4 regions of the Paenibacillus gansuensis genome follow, and region 3 is predicted to be linked to each of the others. Evidence: riboswitches for the same ligand, from Rfam matches in the RefSeq annotation. Region 3 holds a riboswitch; each other region holds the start of a gene.

Region 1 (5,923 bases), on a different contig from region 3:
AAACCAAGCTCCAGCAAGGCAGCAACGACGGCACAACTGAAATCTAACAGAAACAGCTTTTTGTAAGGCACATAATAACCGATAAAACGGCGGATTAAGGGCACTTGTCTTCACCTCTCTTGCATTCAAAAAAGTATTGGCGAGCCCTTAATTTACAGCTCAAGCTCTAAAGTTACCGGGCAATGGTCGCTGCCGAGGATGCCGCATTCGATGGAGGCTTTCTTCAGTTGTGGCGCGAGCCGCTCGGACATCAGAAAATAATCGATTCTCCATCCGATATTCCGCTCCCGGACTTTCGGCATGAAAGACCACCAGGAGTACATATCGGTCCGGTCCGGGTACAAGTGACGAAAGGTGTCAATAAACCCCGAATCCAACAGTTTCGTCATTGCAGCCCGTTCTTCATCCGTGAATCCGGAGTTGCCCCGGTTGGATTTAGCATTTTTCAGGTCGATATCCTGATGAGCGACATTCAAATCCCCGCATACGATAACAGACTTCACCGCATCCAAACCCGCCAAGTATTCCCGGAACAATTCTTCCCACTCCAACCGGTAAGGCAGCCTGGACAGATCCCTGCGCGCATTAGGCGTGTACACATTCACCAGATAGAAGCTTTCAAATTCCAGCGTTATTACGCGCCCCTCGGTCTCTTCAGGAGCCCCGATGCCGTAAGTCACGTTCAGCGGCTTCATTCTGCTAAAAACAGCGGTGCCGGAGTATCCTTTTTTCTCAGCATAGTTCCAGTACTGCCCGTATTCCTCCATACCTTCCATGCAGATTTGGCCTTCCTGGAGCTTCGTTTCCTGCAGACAGAACACATCCGCGTCCGCCTCTTTAAAATACGTCATAAACCCTTTATTCACACAGGCCCGAAGGCCGTTCACGTTCCATGATACGAGTTTCATTATTTTATGATTCCCCTTGTTCTATGATTTCCATTGGATTTCCCGTATATCGGCTCCCGGGGCCGCAAAAGCCAACAGACATAAGCCCTCTGTTTCCAGTTCCTCTTTCGTTTGTGCACTTATCCGGATGAAAGGGTCTAAGACCAACACGGCTTTTTCGCGATGAAGCTCCAAACTCCATTTTCCCTGGACAAAACCATTTACGAGGAATGCGGCACGTATGATTCCGTTGCCAGTGAAGAGGCGTGCTTTGTATGCCGGGTCCAAAATGCGGCTGCGGTCTTCATAAGAGAGCAGCATGGAGTCGAACTCTGACAGGAACCGCACAGGTGCGGGAGTCGAGGAGTCCGGCCGCGGGGCGTCCGGAAGGTCGTACAGTATGCGCCCATCCTCGCTTAGGAAGGTCACGAGCTGAGGCTCAAGCCGGTCGACGGTCTCTTTCAGGCGGGTAAGTCCGGACCAGACCTGCATGTCCTGGACCGTGGCCGGGCCGAACGCGCGCAGGTAGCGCAGCAGCAGCTCGTCCGGCTCACGCTCCGCGGCGAGCGGCCGTCCAATCCAGGCCTCCGCGGATGTGTGCGCGGCCTGGCCGCTCGAGCCCCAAATGCCGCGCGGCGGCACTTGGACGAGCGGCACCGCTGCGCGCACCGCGTTCGCCAGCGCGGCAGGCTCGCGCTCGGACCACAGCCCGGCGAGCTTCGCGCCGAGCTGGCCCAGGGTCAGCGGCCGGTCCTTTACGAGGGACCGGCCTGCCGCGGCTGCGGCGTCGAGGTCAAGGCCCTCGAGCCGCCGGCCGAAGGCGCCGTTTACTGCGCGGTCCTGGACCGCTTGCAGCACCGGGCGCAGCCGAAGCCAGTCGCGGTCGCTCACCAGATGGAGCGTCGCGCGCTGCAGAGCGATCCGAACCGCACGCCGACTGCCGATCAGTTCGGACAGATCTTGCTGACTGAACTCGCTCAGCCGGGTCCACAGCGCAAAATAAGGCGGATTCGGAGCCTGGGCCTGCAGTCCGACAAGATGCTCCAACGCTTCATAAGCAGAGGCCGGGGAGCGCTCCAGCAGCCATTGCCTTGCCAGCAGGGCGCGGTTAAGCGTCCGCTTGTCTAACATATGCTTCGGATGTTCTTGGCCTGGTGCTGGCATAGGAGGCCTCCTCTTTTAGATTAGTTTATCATACAGCCGCCGCTTGCAGTTACGGGAGAAAACTTCCTTTATTCTTTCCGCCCGCCCAACAACACCTTATATCGCTCGATCGCCTCTAAGCGTGACAATTTCAAATCTACGATGGCATCGGGACGGGGCTGGTGGATCTTGGCCGCAGGAACACCCTCCAATTCAGGAAGCCAAGTCCGTATATAACGCCCCTGTGGATCATACCGCTCCGATTGAGTGACCGGGTTCATAATCCGGAAGTAAGGAGCCGCATCGAAGCCGATCGAGGAACTCCAGAGCCAGCCGCCCCGGTTCAATACGTTGTCGTAATCGGCAAGCTTGGTGCGGAAATAAGCCTCTCCCAGCGGAAAAGGGCATAACAGGTTTTTAGTAAGGAACATAGCCGTAATCATCCGGAGCCGGTTCGGCATGACCCCGGTTTCGTTTAACTGGCGCATAGCCGCGTCGATCACCGGTATGCCAGTACGGCCTTGGCGCCATGCTTCAAAGTGGCGGTCCGACAGCCCCGACAAATCATAAACCTGCTCATAACGGAAAAAGTCCGGATCCATCTGCGCCTGATACATATAGAACTCCCGCCAAATCAATTGCCGGAGCCAAGCCTCCGCCCCCTCGCGGCCTTGCAGCTCTTCGTACACGGTGCGGATGGAAAGGGCTCCGGTGTTCAGCAGCCCGCTGATACCGCTGGTTCCCGGGTTGCCGTAATCATCCCGCAGGTCGTCGTACTGCAGCAGTCCGTCATCCAAATACGCCGCAAGCACCTCCGCCGGTTCCGGCTCAGCCGTCTTCGCACTCCCCGATAGAATTGCCGCAATCTCCGATGGTACACTAAATCTCTCGATCAATCCCGCATCCAGCTCCGCCGTCTGCAAATCACGCACGGAATAAGGCGAACCCGGCCTGTAAAAAAGTTCAAGATATGTTTTCATTTTTCTGTAAAATGGTGTAAATACCTTATAAGGCTCTTTTTTCTCCGTAAATGACTGAAACGCCTCCGCCTCAGCGAGCGTATGATCCTGTATCGCATACACCGGAACCGATGCAGTACCGGCACGTTCGCGGATTGCCTGATCCCTGCGTACAGCATAGGGTGTGTAATCTTCATGAAACACAATTTCCGACACGTTGTGTACGCTGCAAACAGCTTCAACGACATCTTCCGGATTCCCATAAACGAGATGAAGCTCGCGGCCCGCTTTAGCGTAATCCCTGGTTAACCTGGCAACGGCATCAAGGAAATACCTGCCGCTGTGGTCCTTGCCGCGTTCCGTTGATAACAGCTGCGGGTCCACAATCACCAAGTGAAGGCCTGGCTTCCCCAGCTCATGGAGAAAACTGAACGCTTTCATATCCTTAACTCTTAAATCTTTTCTATGAATAAACAAGTACATAGTTTATAACCCTGCCTTTCTTGTAAACAAAAATAAAGCCCCGAAGGCCGCTGCAACGGCCTTACGAGACTTTCACAGACGGTTCCGGTCCAATGCCCGGAGACGGAACCTGAAGAAATCGTTACTCTACTGCGAGTTGTTTGTAAGCATTATTTGAAAGGATTCTACGGGCAGTCACAAATTTCGACACGTAGTAAGAATCATTCATTTTGCTTATCGTAACGCCTTTCTTCGAAGATGCGTGAGCGAACTCTCCGTCTCCCACGTAGATGCCTACATGAGAAATGCCGTCGCCGCCCGTTTCAAAAAAGACCAGATCTCCCGCACGAAGCTCATCCTTGCTCACCTTGGAGCCAAGCTGTGCCTGTGCTTTGGAGGAATGCGGCAGCTCGATATCGAAACGGTTGAATACATAAGAAGTAAACCCTGAACAATCAAAGCCACTCTTCGTAGTGCCGCCGTAGTCGTAGTCGATACCGATTAATTTGGATACTTCGCTATCCAGCGAGGTAGCTGCGGAAGCACTACCAACCATAACTGACAACGAAACAGCCAATCCCAAAAGTACTGCTGAAACTTTTCTCAAAACAGAGCTGCCCCTTCCAGAGCCTACGAGGTTAGCTTAAGGGTTCGGTAAGAAGGTTCCCTATGGTCACTCTGAAGCGAGACCAATTCACCCGAAAATGGATCCCCCGTTTCCCTTGCGGGAATTCGGCAAAATTTGTGTAAAGTGATTTTTTCCACTCTCATAATTCGATCTTTTTTTCAAATCTCCTTCTTTAGTCACAGATTAGTCACAAATTATTTTAAAATGACAATCTTTAGACCCAGTCCATTGTAAGAAATGTAAAAATAAGCCGTCCCTGCTATGCAGGAACGGCTTGTTCGTTTGTCCAGACTGTTTATTCTCCGCTCTTGAAGCGCCACAAATGATACTGGCTCGTAATGCCCCAAACTTTAAACATGGTACGGATCAGGTAATGGATTTGATGAAGGATTAATGCCAGCAGGCCCGCCCAGATTAGGGAGACCGCAGCAGTAACCAGAAACACCGCTCCGCTGGCCAACAGCAGGACGGAAGCCACGCCTGAGAACGGGAGGATGGAGCGCAGCCCGACTCCAAGCGAGTGAAATGCGGGCCGGCCGCTCACCTTGCCGATTTGAACCGATAAGAACAACAGATGCAGAAGGAAAGCATACAGGATCCACAGTAAAGCTAGCGGGCTTAATTCCATCAGCATGGGCTGCCAGTTCACATTCGTGTTGTAGATATCCGCGGTCCGGGGAAGAATCCAGTAGGCCGGAAGCAGAGTTAACGTCAGCTGCAGCCAGTAAAGCAGGACGAAGAAGACTCCGTATGTTTTGACACCGGTAAGAAAAACACGTTTCTCCTTTGAGCCGGCCTGGTGGATACAGTGACAGATCCCGGCCTGAATCAACGGGGAGACGACCAGCCTTAGCAATACGAGCGCTGCAAGAATGGCCAGATAACGGTGGCTGATATCCGTCCGGGTCAATTGAAATTGACCTTCTATAAAGAACAGCTGGACCGCTTGCTCCTGCATGGAATTGCCGGGGTAACGCCGAAGCAGAGGGTAAACGATCGATTCGATGAAGCGGTAGAGCAGTAAACCCCATATCAATTGGTACACGAACAGCAGCAGTACGGAAGAAAATTGCCGCAGCATGGAGGACCAGCCTTGTTTTACCCATTGCATGACCATAGTTTCACCTCACCATGCGAGCGAGCCCAGCAGGGCTTCGAGTATTTTGGCGATGCTCAAGTTCCACCGGATGTTCCACTTGGAGTCCACCTCGGCTTTCATAAAGTTATTGATGTGCTTGTTTTCGACCACGATCGTGCGGTTCGGATCGACTGCAACCCAGGTAAGAGGGGAGGAGTTCGTAATTTTGTATTCCGTCAGAAGTTCGGCGCCGTCCCAGGTTTTCTTCATTGTTGAGCCGTCTTCAAAATAGAACAAGATAGGCACTTTACTAAAATCCCCGCCGTTCTTCCTTATAAAGACCCGGTGTACATATATCGTCTCGCCGTTTTCGTTGACCTTGTCCGTGTGGATTTCCTCTACGGAGAAGTCAGCCATCATGCTGCCATAGACGTATTGGCTGAAGTAAGGATCCCAATCCCGTTTCGTCATACGCTCCAGCACGGTTTGGAAGTCCGCCGTGGAAGGGTGTTTAAATTTCCATTTTACAAAATAAGCTCGGATCACTTTGTTCATCATCTTCGTTCCGATTTCCCGCTCAATCCCCAGCAGCACAAGCTTTGCTCTGGTGTACACATTCTCGGCGTAATGGTTATGGCCCCTGTATTTCCAGGAAAGCTGCTTCAATGGAGCCGGGGACGTAATATAGCTGGATTCGACAGGGAGGTTCGGTGCGACACCGTACTCTTTCTCCATAATCTTGTCTTCCGAGTAGGAAGCGAAACCT
Region 2 (5,923 bases), on a different contig from region 3:
AATCCGGACGGAGAATGGGTGCTAAAGGGGATTGATTTGGATATAGAGCCGGGACAGACGGTTGCTTTTGTAGGCATGAGCGGGGGAGGCAAATCCTCATTGATCAGCCTGCTTCCCCGCTTTTACGATATTCAGGAAGGAGCGATCCGGATAGACGGGACAGATATCCGCAGCGTGACCATCCACAGCTTAAGGAGCCAAATCGGCATGGTTCTTCAGGATAATCTGTTGTTCAGCGGCTCTGTTCGCGAAAACATTCTGTTCGGGCGCCCGGACGCAACGGAAGAGGAAATCATCCAGGCGGCTCAGGCGGCGAATGCGCACGAATTTATCACCGGGCTTCCAAATGGATACGAGACGGAAATCGGGGAAAAAGGCGTGAAACTGTCCGGCGGCCAAAAACAAAGGGTTGCTATTGCCAGAGTATTTTTAAAAGACCCGCGTATCCTTGTGCTGGATGAGGCGACTTCCGCCTTGGATCTGGAATCGGAACACCTTATTCAGGCTTCTCTGGAGTCGTTGGCACGTGACCGTACTACGCTGATTGTCGCGCATAGACTGTCCACGATCACCCATGCGGACCAAATCGTACTGATTGAGCACGGTGAAATCAAGGAAAAAGGGAAGCACGAAGAGCTGATGAGATTGGACGGAGCTTACGCGAGACTGTTTAATGTCCAAAATTTAAACGCACCGGAACCAACTTTATAATCTCAATAGAAGAGCTGCCGGCTAGTAAGCCGGCAGCTCTTTTGTCGATTCAATAAGGAGTAGGGAAAGGTCCGAGGAAGATCAGCCTTAAAGAGACACGGTCAAACGGAATGAGCGGAACGAACAGGGAACTGCCCGTGATCAGCCTGCCGTTTACTCTCAGCTCATAACCTACCTGATAGCCGATGCGAATGCCGGAAACGGCCCGAATCTGTCCGCCAATACCGAATTGGACCTGGCCGGTTTCAAGCAGTGCTTGATACAGTGTGATGCCTGGAAAAAACCGGACACTGTACGTTCTAGGGAAGATTGGGATCGATCGATCTCCCGAAATGGTTACCTGAATGGAAGAGACCGGTCCGGGGCCGGGATACGGCGGGAATGGTCCAGGGAACGGTCCAGGGAACGGTCCTGGTCCAGGGTAAGGCGGGCGGGGCCGGGGTCGGGGCCGGGGCGTCGGGAATGTTCCGGTCCCGGTTCCAGATTCAGGTCCGGGTCCCGGGCTGGGAAACAAGGACCGGGAGCTGGCATCGCCAGTGGAGAACGGCTGGCCGGACGATTCATTGTGCCAATCGTATTGCGTCATGTGGCATAAACTCCTTTGCCGGTAAAATGTCATGGAATACGATATGCTAAATGGCGCCTATGGGTGTTTGTACCGTAGCTGAAATGCCCAGTTGCCTCGAAAAATATCCAATTGCCAACATTTTCACAATGAATCCCAGTTTCCCCCGTGGTAAGCTGTTACATGTCCAACACAACATAAAGGCCGAAGCTCATAAGTGAGCGCGGGGAACCCACAGTTTTGGGGTGAAGCCGCATTTGCGGCGGGGCAGACTCTTCCGTCCCTAACCCGTCAGCTAACCTCGCAGGCCGAATTCGAAGGGAGAAGATTTTATGAAACTATTGGACTTGAAAAAAATGGCGCTTACAGGCGTAATCGCTTTAACGCCGGTGCTAGGAGCCGGAGCTGCGTTTGCCGAAACAGGTACGCCTGCTGTGCAAACGTATCAAGTGAAGGTGAACAGTAACTTGTATACGGTTGCGGTTAACCCGCAAATGTTGCATCCGGATCTGGTCTGGCCCGGATTTATCGTCAAACTGCCGCAATTGCAGCAGCCTGTCGTGCAGCAGCCTGTAAAGCCGCAGCCGATCCCGCAAAAACCTGCAGTGCCGCAGCCGGCCCCGCAAAAACCGGTTCCGCAAAAGCCTCCGGTACAGAAGCCTGTTGAGCAGCCGGCAGTACAACAGCCAACAGCGCCAAAACCGGTACCGCAGCAGCCTGTAGCCTCTGCTGACAGCAGCTATGTCAAAGAAGTAGTGAGCCTTGTGAATCAGGAGCGCGCCAAAGCCGGTCTAAAGCCCGTTGCTTTCGACACTGCCTTATCCAAAATGGCACATGACAAAGCAGTAGATATGTACAATAAAAATTACTTTGACCATAATTCACCTACGTACGGTTCGCCGTTCGATATGATGAATTCCTATGGAATCAAATACTCTACTGCCGGTGAGAACATCGCTAAAGGCCAGCAGTCGCCGCAACAAGTCATGAACGACTGGATGAACAGCCCGGGCCACCGTGCCAACATCCTCAACGGCAGCTTCACCAAAATCGGTGTAGGTTATTACCAAGGCGAGTGGGTACAGGAATTTATCGGGTAAGCCATCATTATTTTATAACATAAGTACACATCAAGGGACTTCTGCACATTCGCAGAAGTCCTTTTTGTGGATTCCAAGCCTCCAAGATTTAAAATTGTAAAAACGGGGTAATTACTTGAAGCTACGGCAACTATTCAACCTAGGGAAGGAAGTGTTTGGAATGCTGAATTCTATACAGCTGCATCCAACCGGCGAGATGGTTTTGGAATCGGGCACCTACATTAGCGAAAACGGCGTCAAATACGACTTGGCCCGGGGCGATAAATTCCCGGCATGCCCGGCGGACGGAAGCAATACGACATGGCGGCCTCAGGATCATCTTCATCAAACTGGGGATTTGGTCACAGAAACCGGCGTTTATGTTTGTAATGCAGGCGAACGCGCTGAGTTTGAGAAGGGAAACTATTTTCCGGTATGTCCCGTAACCGGAGAAGGTACCCAATGGAAACACGTATAGTAAGCCAATGGAATCCATGCAAAGAGTGCCGAAAGGCGCTCTTTTTGTTGCCCTGCCCAGACCCGGGCTAAGCGGGCTACTTTGCATCGGCTCCCTTTTGCATGTAGAATAGGTAAGTTGGTTCATAATAGATAAATAAAGGGAAAGGGGAGCATCAGAGTGACGTTAGGGGCCAGAGTTTTTAAAACGGGAGTCGCGGTTACTCTCGCCCTGTATGCCAGCATGCTGCTGAATTTGTCCCCGCCCATCATCGCCGCGGTTGCTGCTTTATTCGCCATGCAGCCTTCGATCTACCGTTCCTGGAGGTACCTGCTGGAACAGCTGCAAACCAATACGCTTGGCGCGGCGCTTGCCCTCGTGGCCGGATATTTTTTTCAGAATGATCCGATTGCAGTAGGGGTTACTTGTATCATCGTCATTGTGCTATGCCGGCAGTTGAAAATGGAGGAGTCTATCGGTCTTACTCTCGTTACGGTTATCGCTGTTATGGAGGCGCCGGGGGTCATGAAAGCAGCGGATCACATCCTGTTTGCTTTGAACCGTTTTCAGCTTACGATCATCGGTATTATTTCGTCCTTCCTAATCAACATCCTGTTCATTCCGCCGAAGCCGCAAGGCCAGTTCTTTTCGCATGTACAGCAGGTGTTCGGCAATTTGTCCCTGCTGCTCCGCACACTGATTTCCAACGAGATCAAGGAGAATGTGTTTCAAGAGGAGAAAGAAAAGCTGGAGCGCTCGATCCAATCGCTTATCAACAAATATAAGCTGTTTGAAGAGGAAGAGAAGAAACTCAAGCATAAGAAATTCAGTGATGTTCGGCTGCTGGTCGTATATAAGCAAATGCTGAATACCCTTCATAAAGGCTATGAAATTCTGGAAACGGCGGAACAGCACTATTTTCAGGCGGCAAGAGCAGAAGATACCGATGCGGATTTCGATCAAATACTGGAGAAAATCAACAAGTATCACGAGCATGTACTGTTGAAGTTTGACCGCATCATTAAGCCGGATCATTCCGATCAGTACTGTATGGACAAGGAAAATGAGGAGTTTCTGAGCAGCATTATGGACGCTTACGCGGACCGGAAAGACGGCCGGCTTCGTTTAGCGATTGTAGCGGCAGCCATTTACGACTACGGTTTCCAAGTGAGCAGGCTTGATAAGTTGGTGGACCGGCACATCCGGGAATAAGTCCCGCCGGGTCAGGAAATTTCAACCGTTTCTTTCTGAATTCATGGTATAATAGGACCAGAAATTTTATATACGGGGTGGTCACCTTGACAGTATCCATTATTGCGGACAGTGCGGCGGATTTACCGAAATCGTTGATCGAGCAGTACGGAATTGAAGTTTTGCCGTTAAGTGTATCCGATGCGGCGGGACAGTATTCGGACGGAGGAACGCTGCAGCCGAAAACGCTGTTTGAACGGATGAGGGAAGGTCACGTTTACAAGACGGCCCAAGTATCGATCGACCAGTTCCGCAAGGCGTTTACCAAACTGGCGGTGGAAGGAAGATCCGGCGTCTATGTAGCTTTCTCCTCCGGAATTTCGGGGACCTATCAAACTTCGCTGCTCGTGAGAGACATGGTTCAGGAGGAGTATCCTGATCTGGATTTGCGGATTGTGGACACCAAATGCGCCTCTGTAGGCTGCGGACTGGTGGTTGTAAAGGCGGCAGAAGCGGCCCTTGCAGGCAAGAATGCAGACGAGGTGGCGGAAACCGCCGAGTATGCAGCACAGCATATGGAGCATATTTTTACAGTAGATAATCTGGAGTATTTGTACCGGGGCGGACGCGTAAGCAAGACATCGGCTTTTATCGGGGGCTTGCTGAATATTAAGCCGGTACTTCACATGGAAGACGGGAAACTGGTGCCGCTGGAGAAAATCCGCGGAAAGTCCAAGGTGCTCGGACGGATGGTAGAACTGATGGAAAAGCGGGGGGCTGCCGATCTGAAAGATCAGACGATCGGGATCTCTCACGGAGACGATCCGGAGGCGGCTGAAACGCTCGAGCGCATGATCCGGGAGAAGTTCGGATGCGACAAATTCGTTACGAATATGATCGGCGGTGCCATCGGCGCTCACGCAGGACCCGGGACACTGGCTTTATTCTTTTACAATGAGCAGTTATCGTGATAGTCACTGGAAATCACACGGCGTTCAAGCTGTGTGATTTTTTTTCGCGGTTGACTGCTTGAATCACGGGTAGAATACAGTATACTAAGGTATGTTGTGCCAAGCATCCTGTAAGGAGGATTACCTATGTTATTTCAATATTATCCAAGCGTACCGCATTCTTATAAATACGAGCTCCACAAAGATATGAATTTTGCCGCAGCCCATTTCATTCCGGCCTCTTCGGCCGGCCATTGTGCCGACATGCATGGACACACCTATGTCGCAGACATTACGATCGTAGGCAATGAGCTGGACGAAGCCGGTTTTCTGGTAAACTTCGCCGACCTGAAGAAACTGATTCACGGGCGGTATGACCATACGTTGCTGAACGGACATGAAGAATTTAACGGGGCCCCCGGGGAGGAAAGCGGCAAATTTCCAACGACGGAAGTGGTAGCGAAGCAGATTTGGGAGCGGATCGAAGCTTATTTAAGCGAAAGACCCAACCGGCCGCATTGCCTGCAGGTGCTGGTGAGGGAAACACCGACCAGCTATGTCATTTACAGGCCTTGATGTATAAATGATGTTCGCAAATGGCAAGAAAGGCAGTGCACCTTTACGGAGTGCACTGCCTTTTTATTTAAACGGGCCAGCGTTACATGATGTTTGAGTGATCGTGGTGCAGGTTGGCTGCGGTATAAGATCGGCTGCGATAAAGGCGGCTGGCTGCCGGAATACCAGTTTTCTTACCACGGGCTGCTGCCTAGACGGATCCGCTTTTCGCCGTTAGTAAGGAAATCGTACCACCGCTGGCGGAAACGAACCTGAGGGCCATCGGCCGTAAATAGCAGTCACTTCCTCTTCAATGGGCGTAAACGTGACGAAGTTTATAAATTTGCTCCGTTTCCCTTCGTCGGAAGGAGTTAGAATCCACTATTGGGGGACACCTCCAGAAAAAAGATTTTAG
Region 3 (5,923 bases):
TTTATTTCCTTGGGTGCCGATTTAGTACTTCAACTGGAAACAATATCTAGTTCATCTTAGCATGCAAAGTGTCGTCATTTCAATTCATAAAAACACATTTTCTATGGAGTCCAAAAAGAAAGAAAGCTCCCGGGCGGGAGCTTTCGGTAGGTCACAGCTATATGGTCAACTCGTTCCCGGCCGCTTGTGTAAAGCGTGCCCTCCGAGCATGTAATCGAACCCCTGCATTCTTGCACTGATCATGGCATCAACATTCTTATGCTCATTCCGATCCTTAAGGTGCCGGACAAGATGGGTTATTCCTGCCTCTTCTGGTTGTTGCAGCTCTAGTTGGATTGCTTTTATCACTTTGTGCTTCTAAAACAATGAAAGCCCTGCCTCTCTTCCATCCTTGCGACTCCGTGGCCGCGCCAGTGTGAATTAGCCTGCATTTCTCGTGCCGTTGCATAAAAGCAACCGAAAAACACCAATACAAATTCGTGAGATCTGTTATAAAAGGATTGAAATGAAAGGGGTTGTGTTACATTGAGGTTTATATAACGCCGTAGTTGGGTTATATAAGTATAGAGGTAAAAATGACCTACAGCTAATAACTATACATTATTCCGGACAAAATAGCAAGAAAAAGACGTGAACCGATGGGACAGTCCACGTCTAATAGGATGAAAGAATGTTATAATACCCGTTTTGCTCCGAGATATTTCGGTGCCCAGTAGCTGCTTCCCATGCTGGCGATATCGACTCCGTCATTGGTAGCGGAGATAAATTTGTTATCACCGATGTAGATACCTACATGGGAAACTTTGGACCCGCTGCCGAAGAAGACAAGATCTGCAGGCTGCAGCTGATTCGTATGCGTGCCGGAGTTATGAAACATTTGCGACGAGGTTCTCGGTAAAGAGATACCGTGCTTCTCGAATATGTAATTGATAAATCCGGAACAGTCGAAACCGGCTGTTGTCGTTCCGCCCCAACGGTAAGGTACACCGAGATAACTTCGAGCGGACTTTAAGACAAGATCCTCTTTCCCGAAGGAAAACCGTGCCGCTTTCACCTGGAGCGCAGGCGCATGATTTTGGCCGTCTTCCTCTACCAGTGCAAGATTCGAGTTACCGTGCCATTCAACGTTTATTCCCAGTTCTTCCGACACGAACCGCAAAGGTACGAATGTTCTTCCTTTCGCGGATACCGCTGCTTCCGAATCGGTCAGTGAAATAACTTTGGTGCCGTCGGTCAGCTTTACTTTCCCGTTGCTTTCCCATTTTACGTCAAAACCAAGTTCTTCGGATACGGACCGGAGTGGGATTTGGACCCTTTCTTCATAAAGATACGGTTTCTCATCGCTCTGGAATTTCACCAGGCTGTCGTTGACCTGAACATGCACCGCTGCATGAGTCAGTACCGGTGCCAAAAGAACGGAACCTGCCGCTGCGCATGATAAAACAAGACTTCTGTAAAAAAGTTTCAAAACGGTTTCCTCCTGTAGCCTCCGAGGTTAGTTGTCGGGTTCGGGAAAGAGGTTCTCCCTGTGCTCGCAATCTAGGCAAGCCTTCACCCCATGTGAATCGTCCCCCGTACCGGTCCTTATGCTGAAACCGGATTCGGCAATTTGATTTTTGTACATGATAGCATATCGTTGTAAAGGGTTACAATAAGGTTACAATCTCATTTTGTGACCAATTATTGAACACCGTTCGACAAATATTGGTAAGTTTAATAAAACTTTGGCTGGATCTGTTTCTGTACCTGTTTGGACCCTTTGGCCATGGTGTCTCCGCAAAGAGGACAAACCTTGGCGTCAACGTGCGCATCCTCGTACGTTATAATCTTCGACCACGCGCTGCAATTTGGGTCCGTACAGACCCATGCCAGCACCGTCTCCGTGGTCGTCACCCCGCCGGCCGCTCCGGCGGGGCTTTGCATGCGTCCCGGCTTCGGCACGGGACGCACTTCCCGCGCAGCCGTCCCAGCGGCTGCGGTGCCCGCTTGGCGGGCGGCCCCACCGAAGGCGTCGCGGAGGAACCGCGACACTTCGGTTTTCTTGCCGCGGTAATACGCCGGCGAAGAGATGTACAGCTGATGCTTGGCTCTCGTGATCGCCACGTAAGCCAAGCGCCGCTCTTCCTCCACGGCGGCATCGGTCGACGCCGTGTTCTTCCCGGCCGTTGCGGCGGCCGGCCCTGCCGGGACCTTGTCCTTGAGCTTCTCGGCTTCGAGCGCCGTGCTATGGGGCAGAATGCCCTCCGAGGCGCCGATCAGAAAGACGACCGGAAACTCCAGCCCTTTGGAACGGTGGATCGTCATCAGCGCTACGGCATCCGCATCGCTGTGCTGCTGCAGCGTCTCGATCTCCTTATGCTTTTCGATCATACCGTCGATAAAAGCGATGAACTCTGCTGCGCTCTCAAACCGTTTGGCCGAAGCTTCCAGCTCATCGAGCGTTTCCTTAATGGTTTCCTTATGCGATGTCGCCGCCTGGCGGTCCGTAGCTTCCAGAAACTTGTCATAAAAGTCGAGACGAAGCTTCTTTACCGCCTGGACCGGCTTTACGGCGGCCAAACTCTTGATCAGCTTGATCCGCTCTCTTACTTTATCCTTTTGGAAGCTGCGAAGCTCCGGGAAAGCTTCCAGATGGATCAGGGGATATTTCTTCTTTTGCTTTTTTTCCTGTTCCCAAATGTAATCCATGGCTTTATCCTTCGCAATAAACAGCCCGTTCACAGCGGATTCCATCGCGTCGAAATGACGCGGCTGCACGGCAAGGCGCAAATGGTCCACCACCGGCTTAACGATCCAGTGCTCGTAAAACATCTGGTCCCCCATCGAATAAGGGATAAACGGAATGTTATTAAGGGCAAGCTGCTCGAACATCGCACGACTGCAGCTGGCAGTACGGTGCAGAATCGCTATATCCCGGTAAGCATACGTCCCCGCGGCAACATCCGCCTGGATCTGCCCGATAATGGTTTCCGCTTCTTCATCTGTTGTTGCAGGCGTAAAAAAGTGCGGAGTAGACTCGCTCCTGTGCACAGCCTGCAGCGTTTTCACTTTTCTGTTCGTGTTCCGCCTGATCACTTCATTGCCCAGACCCACAATGCCCGAAGTTGAGCGGTAATTGATATCCAGCGTTACCGTTCGCGCTCCCGGGAACGTCCGTTCGAATTCCAGTATGAACTCGCTCCGCGCGCCGTTAAACGTGTAGATTGTCTGATCGTCGTCCCCTACCACGAACAAGTTCCGGTGCGGATGTACAATCATTTTGATCAATTCGTATTGCAAAAAGTTCGTATCCTGAAACTCATCGACCATGACATACTGAAAACGCCTTTGCAGGCTTTCCAGCAGGCTCCGATTCTCCCTGAGCAAGTCATAGGCAAGCAGCAAAATGTCGTCGTAATCGATTTTCTCATACTGCCGCTTCCATGCCTCGTATTTAGCAAAAACAGCATTCATTTCCCGCTGCTCCGGAGTCCTGTCCGGCAGCTCGTCCACGCGCAGGCCGTTCATTTTGTGCGCTGACAATTGTGCCAACAGCTCTTCCGGCTGATAGGAATCGTGGAGATTCATCTCGCGGAGGATCTTTTTGATGACAATTTGTTTATACCGGTCCGCCCCGATAATCTCTTGTTTGTATCCCTGATGACGGATGATTTTGAGAAAAAATGCATGAAACGTCCCGGCCTGCACCCTTCTTGCTATTGCGCGGGAAATACCCGGAAGGCGGGCAATCCGTTCCTGCATTTCCATCGATGCCTTCTTTGTAAACGTAACTAGCAAAATATGTTCCGGTGCGACTCTATGTAAAGTCAGCAAATAGCCTGTCCTGCAGACGAGTACCGAAGTTTTGCCAGATCCGGCGCCGGCCAGCGTTAATAAAGGTCCTTTCCCATGGCGTACCGCTTCGATTTGCGGACGGTTGAGGAAAATTCCTTGTTCCTCGAGGGACCGGAAGTAGTAGGCGTCTGTTTCCGCCTCCTTCACCAGCTCCCTGCTGGTGGCACTCTCCGCAATTCTGGCAAAAGGAACCTGCTTTACAGTCGAGCCCAGCGGCGTTTTATAATAAACGGGTTGTGTCATGTCCGTATGTACCACCTTTTAAACAACGTGCATTCCATTGTACTCCTAACGGCTCCCTTCCGGCAACGGGCTGGAAAAACATACTCTCCTTACTGGATGGAAATGTATACTTCCCGGGGCTCTGCCGCATGCTAACAGAACGATAGGAGGAGGATGCGCGCATGACCGGAAAGCATGATGTGAACCGTCTGGATATTGAATTTAACGAACATTTGAAAATCAAAATCGTATCCGAGCTGGATACGACGAAACAGGACCTTCAACTGAGGGCGCTGGAAGCGATATTGTCCGATATCGGCATGGACTTTGCAGATGCCCGAAATGCGAACGGCAGCGACTGGGAGCGTTCCTACATAGAGAAGCTGCTTAGAGAGATTGGGACTTTCTTAAAAAATACGACAGAGCTCGTCGACATTCCTGTCCGCGGGCCGTTTCATGCTCTTATGTATGCGGCGAACCGGTTTCAGGATACCTCCGGGGACATGATGGAAAATGCTGGCGGACGTCCAGAAGCCACCGCTGGCACCGGCTCCGAAGGAGAGACGCTGATTCAGCAGTTCAAGCGCTATTATTTCGATTACCGCGGTGCGGCGGAAACCGATTCCGCCTTCGCCGATGCGTTTCAGGCTTTAACTTACCGTGTTATCGGCCGCCTAGAGGAAGCTGTTCATAATGAAAATCTCCATGCTTCCCGCGAATTGCTGCGGGAATATGGAGAAATCAGAAGCTCGACTTACGGCAGCAACGATTCCGTGAAGGAACGGTTCGAGGCGGAGTTTCAGGAGCGGACCTGATTATTGCGTTTAGGCCTGATGCCGTTTCGGCGGGCAGGCCTTGTTCCATGAGGAAGGGTTCCGGAAGCGGTTCTGTTTCACACAAAAGGCTTGGCTGCCAATGGCAGTCAGGCTTTTTATATGTGGTAATCATTTTCACTATTTATATTTTCTTTAAATGAAGTCCTATAAATATCTTTCTCCAGCACTATTCCCTAATTATAGTATATCTATATATAATATAAATTCTAACGGTTCATATCTTCCATCCTGCCTTCCTCTTATCAAGCGGACGGTTGAAATGGAAGAAAGACATTGTTGAACACGAAATGTCAAACTGCTGCAAAGGAGAGGATTGATTAATAACAAAAAAGTAAGTCATTCGCCGTAATTACCTGCGGTACACTTGGCTGCCACAGCCCTCGTCCCGCTATCACGTCTGTTTAGAACTATTTCATCTTATTTTGCAGGAGGAATCACAAATGAAAAAACAGTTAACGAACAAATTTATGGTTGCAGCTTTAGCTTTGAGCATCGGTGCAATCGGTACGGTTACCGCTAACGGCTTGATTCCGCAGAAGGCCGAAGCTACGAAAATAGACAATGGTGTGACAAGCACGATAAACGGCCATTATGTAGAAGTAGAAAAAGGCGTTAAGCTTTATGTAGAAGATGTGGGCAAAGGCAAACCGGTCGTATTCGTTCACGGATGGCCGCTGAACCACACAATGTTCGAACCTCAACAAACGTTCCTGCCGTCCCATGGCGTGCGCTTCATCGGTATCGACCTTAGAGGTTACGGTAAATCCGACCATCCGTTAAAAGGTTACGATTTCGATACAATGGCGAAAGACGTTCACACGGTGCTGAACAAATTGAACCTGAAAGATGTAACACTGGTAGGATATTCGATGGGCGGTATGATCACGACGCATTACACAGCTACATATAAAGAAGACATTGTAAAGAAACTCGTTTTGGTCGGCGCACCGGTTCCAAGATGGACGGAAAGCCCTGAATTCCCGAACAACCTTAAAAAAGCGGAGGTTGACGCGCTGTTAGAGAAATTCAGC
Region 4 (5,923 bases), on a different contig from region 3:
TCCTAGCAAAGCTGTCGCATCTCCGCCCTGCAAATCCAAGGTATACATTGCTGCAACATCCGCGGCAAGGAGGAGAACTATCAGAGCTGCCATCCATTTCCGGGCCCGTAAGGATAGAGAAGTAAAGGTTTCATTAGACTCCGGGCCTTCCTCGCTGTTCCATTTCGTCAAGTTGAAGGTAGCAGCTTGTGCGCCGCTCATTTTCATGTCTTTCTTCATGAACCAGAATGCCGCAACCGTAGTAACTGCTCCCATGATGATCACCAGAGGAATGCTTGCTGAAATGACATCGCCGACAGGAATACCGGCTGCATCCGCGGTCAATTTGGGAGCGGCTTGTATGACGTAATCCCCCGAAAGCGCGATGCCATGCCCGAACAGGTTCATAGCAACCGCAACAGCAATAGGCGACAGCCCCACCCGCATGGCAGCCGGCAAGAGCACTACACCAATCAAGGCTACTGCAGGCGAAGGCCAGAAAAACCACGAGATGACCATCATGACCAGCCCGATTGTCCAATACGCTAAGGCAGGTGTACGCATAAAGCGGGTAAATGGTGAAATCATAACCTCGTTGATTCCGCTTTTCGTTAATACGCTGCTCATGGCAACGATTACAGAAATAATGAATATTGTACTCATTAATTCCTTAATGGCATAAATAAAGCTGGTGAAAATACCGCTAACTGAATCAGCAAGCGAGTCCGTTGCTAAAAATCCTACAAGAAAAATGCCTCCGATACATAACAGCGTTGTGTCTCTTCTGGCTATCATGCAGCCAATCAGCAGCATTACGACAGCGAGATAGACCCAGTGCAATGAGATCAGCTCTATTCCCATACCGCACCTCCGTCAAGGAGTAATAGAATTCTGCTATAACATATGCGGCGGCGTGCAGGGATGTTTGCCCCCTGAATACGGCGGGATCATATCTTTTTTAGAACAGTAAGGCTAGGTTCATTCCGAGTATTCCTGGATAGAATTGGGGACCCTACGGGTAAAACCAAAGGGGGAATACCATGAATCCGAAGCAAACGGAAACACTGGAGAAAATCAATGCTCTACATGAACAAGCTACTGTAAAGACAATGCATTATTGGTGGTCTTATTCAAATATGAGCACTTGGCAGTTCTGGGTACTCTTACTGTTAATTGTGGTACCGTTAGTATGCTTGTATTATTATTTGGACCGTAAAAAAGCGTTATGGATGGGCTTCTTTGGCTTGAATGTGCATGTATGGTTCCAATACGCAGATACGTACGGCGTAACGCATGGACTTTGGAATTATCCGTATAAAGTGCTGCCTTTCTTGCCTATCAACGTCGCTTTGGATATTTCCTTGATCCCTGTCAGCGCTATGCTGCTCTATCAGTGGACACTGAATCACCATAAAAATTTTTACAAATACATGATCTTCTACTCATTGTTTAACTCCTTTTTGCTAAAACCTGCTTTGGTTAATTTTAATCTGTTCCGCTTGTATAATGGAATGAATTATTTCTATCTGTTCCTTTCCTATCTTGCTGTCCTTTTCATATCCAAATGGATTACGGACTTGTTTGTTCACCTCCAGACCGAGGGGGACAAGGAAACGTTCGTGCGCAGGGGAGTCCATTTAAGCCGCCTGTTCACATCTAAGGAGAAAGCCAGATAGCAAAAATGCGCCAATGATTAGATGAATAAAAAAAAGGGCTGCTTTAGCAGCCCGCCGTAATCCCGGTCGGAAGATAGGTTAAGTCCGGGCAATTATATATTTCCGCCAAGTTGCGCAGGCGTTCATCTACCGTTCTAAGAATTACGGTGTCCATCTGGTCAAGCATCCTTTCATGAGCCGTATAATCTGTGACGCTTGCTTTTATCAGGTAGGCTGAATCCATAAGAGGGACAATCAGCGTTTTGGTTTCGAAAACGTAAAAAGCTTGCTGCACAGCCCTTTGATATAATTCCACGCATTTACGGCTTACTTGAAGGCACCGTTTCCGTCCGGTTGCATCCGTTACCGTCAGCATCCCGGTCATTGGATTCAGCGAGTTTTTCTTTAAATAAATGACTTCGTGGATTTCAACGCCCTCTAGAAATAAGCGGATTAAAATGGCATCCTGAGGGTTGAGGCATTCTGTTTCAATTTGCAGCAGCTTATTTGTAAATCTATCAATCATCGGATGAAAACTTCCTTTCATAGAGGATCATGTTTGTCGTAACGTAAATTATATCGGAACCGTCTTGAAAATGTTGTCAATTACTGGGATCTGATTCAGAAACTTTTCGACGGATTCCGGCAAAAACCTTAGGCCTTCCGGCAATTGACAATGATCGCCAATGCCTTTATCATGTAGATACGCTTAGTTTCCGGTTTCGGTCGGAAAGCGGGGGAACCAATGTTTCTGGGGCGAATCATTCATTAGCGAATGTAGGGTACCATCTTACCCGAGTCCGTCAGCTAACCTCGTCAGCGTTAGGTGGGTCGTGTATGCATCAGGCATTCAATCAACAGACCCTTTGAACGGAAGGGTCTTTTTTGTTGTTTCCTTGACCCATTCCTTACTCCAGCTTAAGAAGGAGGCTTATGCCATGACGACATCCAAATATTATACTGATGTGGGACAGTTAACGATGATAACTGAGCCGGAACGGGCTCGGTTGAAGCAGATGACGGATACGTTTCCTTTCCGGATGAATGACTATTACATGAAGCTGGCGAATTGGAACGATCCCGGTGACCCTATCCGTAGGCTGGTCATACCAGGAAGAGCAGAGCTGTTGGAGCATGAATTGCAAGCTGCCGGCGATGCGAACCGGTACAGCGTAGTCCCGGGCGTGCGCCATAAGTATGAAACTACTGCGCAACTGATGGTTGCCGAAGTATGCAATCCTTACTGCCGATATTGTTTCCGGAAGCATTTGCTTCGCAAAAACCCTAACGACGGGCTTTCCGATGTAGAGCCGGGACTTCGTTATATTTCAGAGCATCCCGAAATCGATACGGTCTGGCTGACCGGAGGGGACGGTCTTGCATTGCCGGCAGAACGGCTGCGTTACATTCTTGGCAAACTGCGCGATATGGAGCATGTTAATATTATCCGTCTCGGTACCAAGCTTCCAATATTTGATCCGCTTCGCATATGCGAAGCTATGGAACTGCTGGATGCAATCCATGATTATTCCACGCCGGATAAACGAATCTATATTATGGCACATATCCACCATCCTAAAGAGATTACCCCGGAATCGAAACGGGCTTTTCGGGCTTTGCATGATGCGGGCGCCATTCTGGTGAATCATACGACCCTGTTACAGGGAATCAATGATCGTGCAGAAGTGTTATCGGAACTGCTAGACAAGTTAACATGGGCGGGACTATCACCTGATTATTTCTCCGTTAACAGGCCGGTTCCGGCTCATTCGGAAGGCGGCCTAACCTTACAGAAGATCTATCGTATCGTGGAAAAGGCGAAATCACGGACTTCCGGTTTAGGGAAGCGTGTACGGTTATCCATGAGCCATGCGACCGGAAAAATTGAAATTTTGGCTATAGAAAACGGTAAAGCCTACCTGAAATATTATGAATCACACCAGGGGGATCCCGGCCGTTTTATGATCATGGAATGCCCCGAACATGCTGAATGGTTTGACGACTTAATCCCCGAAGGAAAAGCGAAACTCAAACAGGAGAACGCGATAGGGTAAGGAAGGAACTTAACAGTACATGATAATGATGAACGAAAAGATTAAAGCCAGTGAAGTGCTTCTGACCGGCCTGAATGGCGAGGTCCTCGGCATTATGCCTACGTCGGAAGCGCTGGCTCTGGCTAGGATAGAGAAAGCGGATTTGGTATGCACTTCTTTGATGTCAAGCCCTCCTCCTTGTAAGCTGATGGGGAGGGGGCAGGCCAAAGCGGAAGCTCAACAGGAGCGAAAGAAGCAAGTTGCTCCTAAAGTGAAAGAGATCCGGCTTACACCTGCGATTGAAGAGCATGATTATGATACGAAGAAAGGACAAGCTGAACGTCTTCTTACATCGGGTGATCAGGTATTGCTAGTCGTGAAACTACAGGGTAAACAGCAGGATCGGGCGAAACAGCTGTTGGAAACCATGATAAAAGACTTGCGGCAGTTCGGAAAACCCCAGACAGGATTGCAGATCAGCGGAAAGCAGGCATCTGCCCAACTGGAGCCTAACTAAGTAAACTTCGGAACAGAATAAGGTATAAGGAATAAGGAGAGTAACATGGAAAGTGTGCAACAGGAAATTGCCGAGTGGATGTACCGAAAGGTCGAATACGCAGGTATATTAAGGCAGGAAGAGGTATTGGAGCATATTCTTATATCGTACGGCGAGTCATTTATTTACGTAAATGAGAACGGCAACCGCTCCATTGATAAAGAAGTAAAGAAACGGTTTAAGAAGCTGCATAAAGGACGTGTCGCATGGGACCGCGACGGTTTCTTTTGGGCATGGACATAAGGATACCCCCTTTCCGGAAAACGGAACAGGGGGTCTTTTGCTGTTATCATATATTCTATTGTGCAAGGCGGAGAAGATCCTGCATCAGCCTTGGCCGGATTACGGAGGTCCAAACCCTGTATCCACCCGCATTCGGATGCAATCCATCGGGTTTATACAATGACGCATCAGGTATCCCGGAAGTGGCCATCATTTTGCCGGCCAGGTCAATATAGTTTAGCCCTTTATGCATGAAACAGTAGTTTTGAGTCATATGATTAGCCTGCTTAATATCGTTCCAAACATGCCAGCGTAAGGGAGTGGGTGTGATGGAAATATAATAAACAGGAACGCCCGGCAAATCGGTTTGCAAAACCGAAAAAAGGGCAACCGTATCCATATATACTTGTGGCGCAGTCCGCGTTTTTCCCGGAACTCCGTTCAAATCGTTAGAACCGGCAAATAAAACTACAGCCGAAGGCTCAAACGGAGTAATTAGACGGTGAGCATAGGCAGTGATATCGTGAACTTTAGTTCCTCCGAATCCGTGATTGATTACACGAATCGGAAGCATATCCCGTTCCAGCGTCTTCCATCCTTTGATGCTGGAACTGCCGCAAAATATTACGTTTTGTTTCGGCAAAGAATTTCCGTATTTCGACAACAGGCTGGAAACCTCCGGTTCCCATCCCCCTCTATGCTTAGGGTGCGCCCCCAAACTGTCTTGTGAAGTGACTACCAGCAATCCGACGAAACAGATGGCACATAGAAAACGAAAGTAGTTCATCATAACCCTAGTTTTCCTCACTGTTGTCGTTCTATGTAAGTTCAATGTTCGATTTGTTCATATCAGGTTAAGAGGTATGGTAACCAAGAAGCAGGGAGGAAACACTGATGAAAAGAACCAAATTGGACCTGCCCGTCGGCGGACGAACGGCGCTTAGCAGCATTGATCCTAAAGATACAGGCGGCATCGGATCCAAAACGGATGTTGCAGAAGAAGTGAAAAAGCTCGAAGAGGAACTGGAGGAGCTTCAGGATAAATTGTATGCCGGTAAGAAGAAGGCCGTTCTCTTTCTGTTTCAAGGGATGGACTGCAGCGGGAAAGACGGGGTAATCCACCATGTGTTTTCCGCGTTGAATCCTGCAGGACTTGTGATGCATAGCTTTAAGGCTCCGACAGAGGAGGAACGGAGCCATGATTTCTTATGGCGCGCGCACCAGAAGCTGCCGGCATACGGCTATGTGGGCGCTTTTAACCGATCATATTATGAGGAGGTTTTGATTCGCAGAGTGCATAAAGAAGTTTCAGACAAACAGGCGAAATCTTTATTTAAGCATATTAACCATTTTGAAAAGCTCATAACAGACAATGGAATCGTACTGGTGAAAATCTTTTTGCACATTTCCAAGCAGTTTCAACTGGAGAAGCTGAAGGACAGGGTTGACCGTCCGGAGAAAAATTGGAAGTTTGATCC

Evidence for each region. Region 3 has a riboswitch for cyclic di-AMP ahead of ACFSUF_RS01105 (C40 family peptidase). Riboswitches for the same ligand answer to the same signal wherever they lie in the genome.
Region 1: another riboswitch for cyclic di-AMP. It lies ahead of ACFSUF_RS19215 (C40 family peptidase); the one in region 3 lies ahead of ACFSUF_RS01105 (C40 family peptidase).
Region 2: another riboswitch for cyclic di-AMP. It lies ahead of ACFSUF_RS05000 (CAP domain-containing protein); the one in region 3 lies ahead of ACFSUF_RS01105 (C40 family peptidase).
Region 4: another riboswitch for cyclic di-AMP. It lies ahead of ACFSUF_RS20360 (KamA family radical SAM protein); the one in region 3 lies ahead of ACFSUF_RS01105 (C40 family peptidase).

What each region holds. Positions count from the first base shown of each region.
Region 1 is NZ_JBHUME010000012.1:77,771-83,693, forward strand. It holds gene ACFSUF_RS19195 (ABC transporter ATP-binding protein) at 1-104, opposite strand, end outside; gene ACFSUF_RS19200 (exodeoxyribonuclease III) at 153-908, opposite strand; gene ACFSUF_RS19205 (winged helix DNA-binding domain-containing protein) at 930-2,051, opposite strand; gene ACFSUF_RS19210 (cryptochrome/photolyase family protein) at 2,120-3,472, opposite strand; gene ACFSUF_RS19215 (C40 family peptidase) at 3,594-4,058, opposite strand; cyclic di-AMP (ydaO/yuaA leader) riboswitch at 4,064-4,199, opposite strand; gene ACFSUF_RS19220 (hypothetical protein) at 4,375-5,190, opposite strand; gene ACFSUF_RS19225 (M1 family metallopeptidase) at 5,206-5,923, opposite strand, start outside.
Region 2 is NZ_JBHUME010000005.1:228,773-234,695, forward strand. It holds gene ACFSUF_RS04990 (ABC transporter ATP-binding protein) at 1-711, shown strand, start outside; gene ACFSUF_RS04995 (hypothetical protein) at 761-1,297, opposite strand; cyclic di-AMP (ydaO/yuaA leader) riboswitch at 1,469-1,602, shown strand; gene ACFSUF_RS05000 (CAP domain-containing protein) at 1,609-2,376, shown strand; gene ACFSUF_RS05005 (hypothetical protein) at 2,537-2,833, shown strand; gene ACFSUF_RS05010 (FUSC family protein) at 2,993-4,024, shown strand; gene ACFSUF_RS05015 (DegV family protein) at 4,111-4,974, shown strand; gene ACFSUF_RS05020 (6-pyruvoyl trahydropterin synthase family protein) at 5,101-5,529, shown strand; gene ACFSUF_RS05025 (hypothetical protein) at 5,623-5,784, shown strand.
Region 3 is NZ_JBHUME010000002.1:193,066-198,988, forward strand. It holds gene ACFSUF_RS01105 (C40 family peptidase) at 674-1,468, opposite strand; cyclic di-AMP (ydaO/yuaA leader) riboswitch at 1,470-1,617, opposite strand; gene ACFSUF_RS01110 (UvrD-helicase domain-containing protein) at 1,714-4,077, opposite strand; gene ACFSUF_RS01115 (hypothetical protein) at 4,239-4,871, shown strand; gene ACFSUF_RS01120 (alpha/beta fold hydrolase) at 5,333-5,923, shown strand, end outside.
Region 4 is NZ_JBHUME010000014.1:4,317-10,239, forward strand. It holds gene ACFSUF_RS20345 (hypothetical protein) at 1-840, opposite strand, end outside; gene ACFSUF_RS20350 (CBO0543 family protein) at 1,020-1,655, shown strand; gene ACFSUF_RS20355 (hypothetical protein) at 1,699-2,160, opposite strand; cyclic di-AMP (ydaO/yuaA leader) riboswitch at 2,331-2,472, shown strand; gene ACFSUF_RS20360 (KamA family radical SAM protein) at 2,573-3,688, shown strand; gene infC (translation initiation factor IF-3) at 3,708-4,184, shown strand; gene ACFSUF_RS20370 (DUF6953 family protein) at 4,230-4,466, shown strand; gene ACFSUF_RS20375 (GDSL-type esterase/lipase family protein) at 4,522-5,235, opposite strand; gene ACFSUF_RS20380 (PPK2 family polyphosphate kinase) at 5,340-5,923, shown strand, end outside.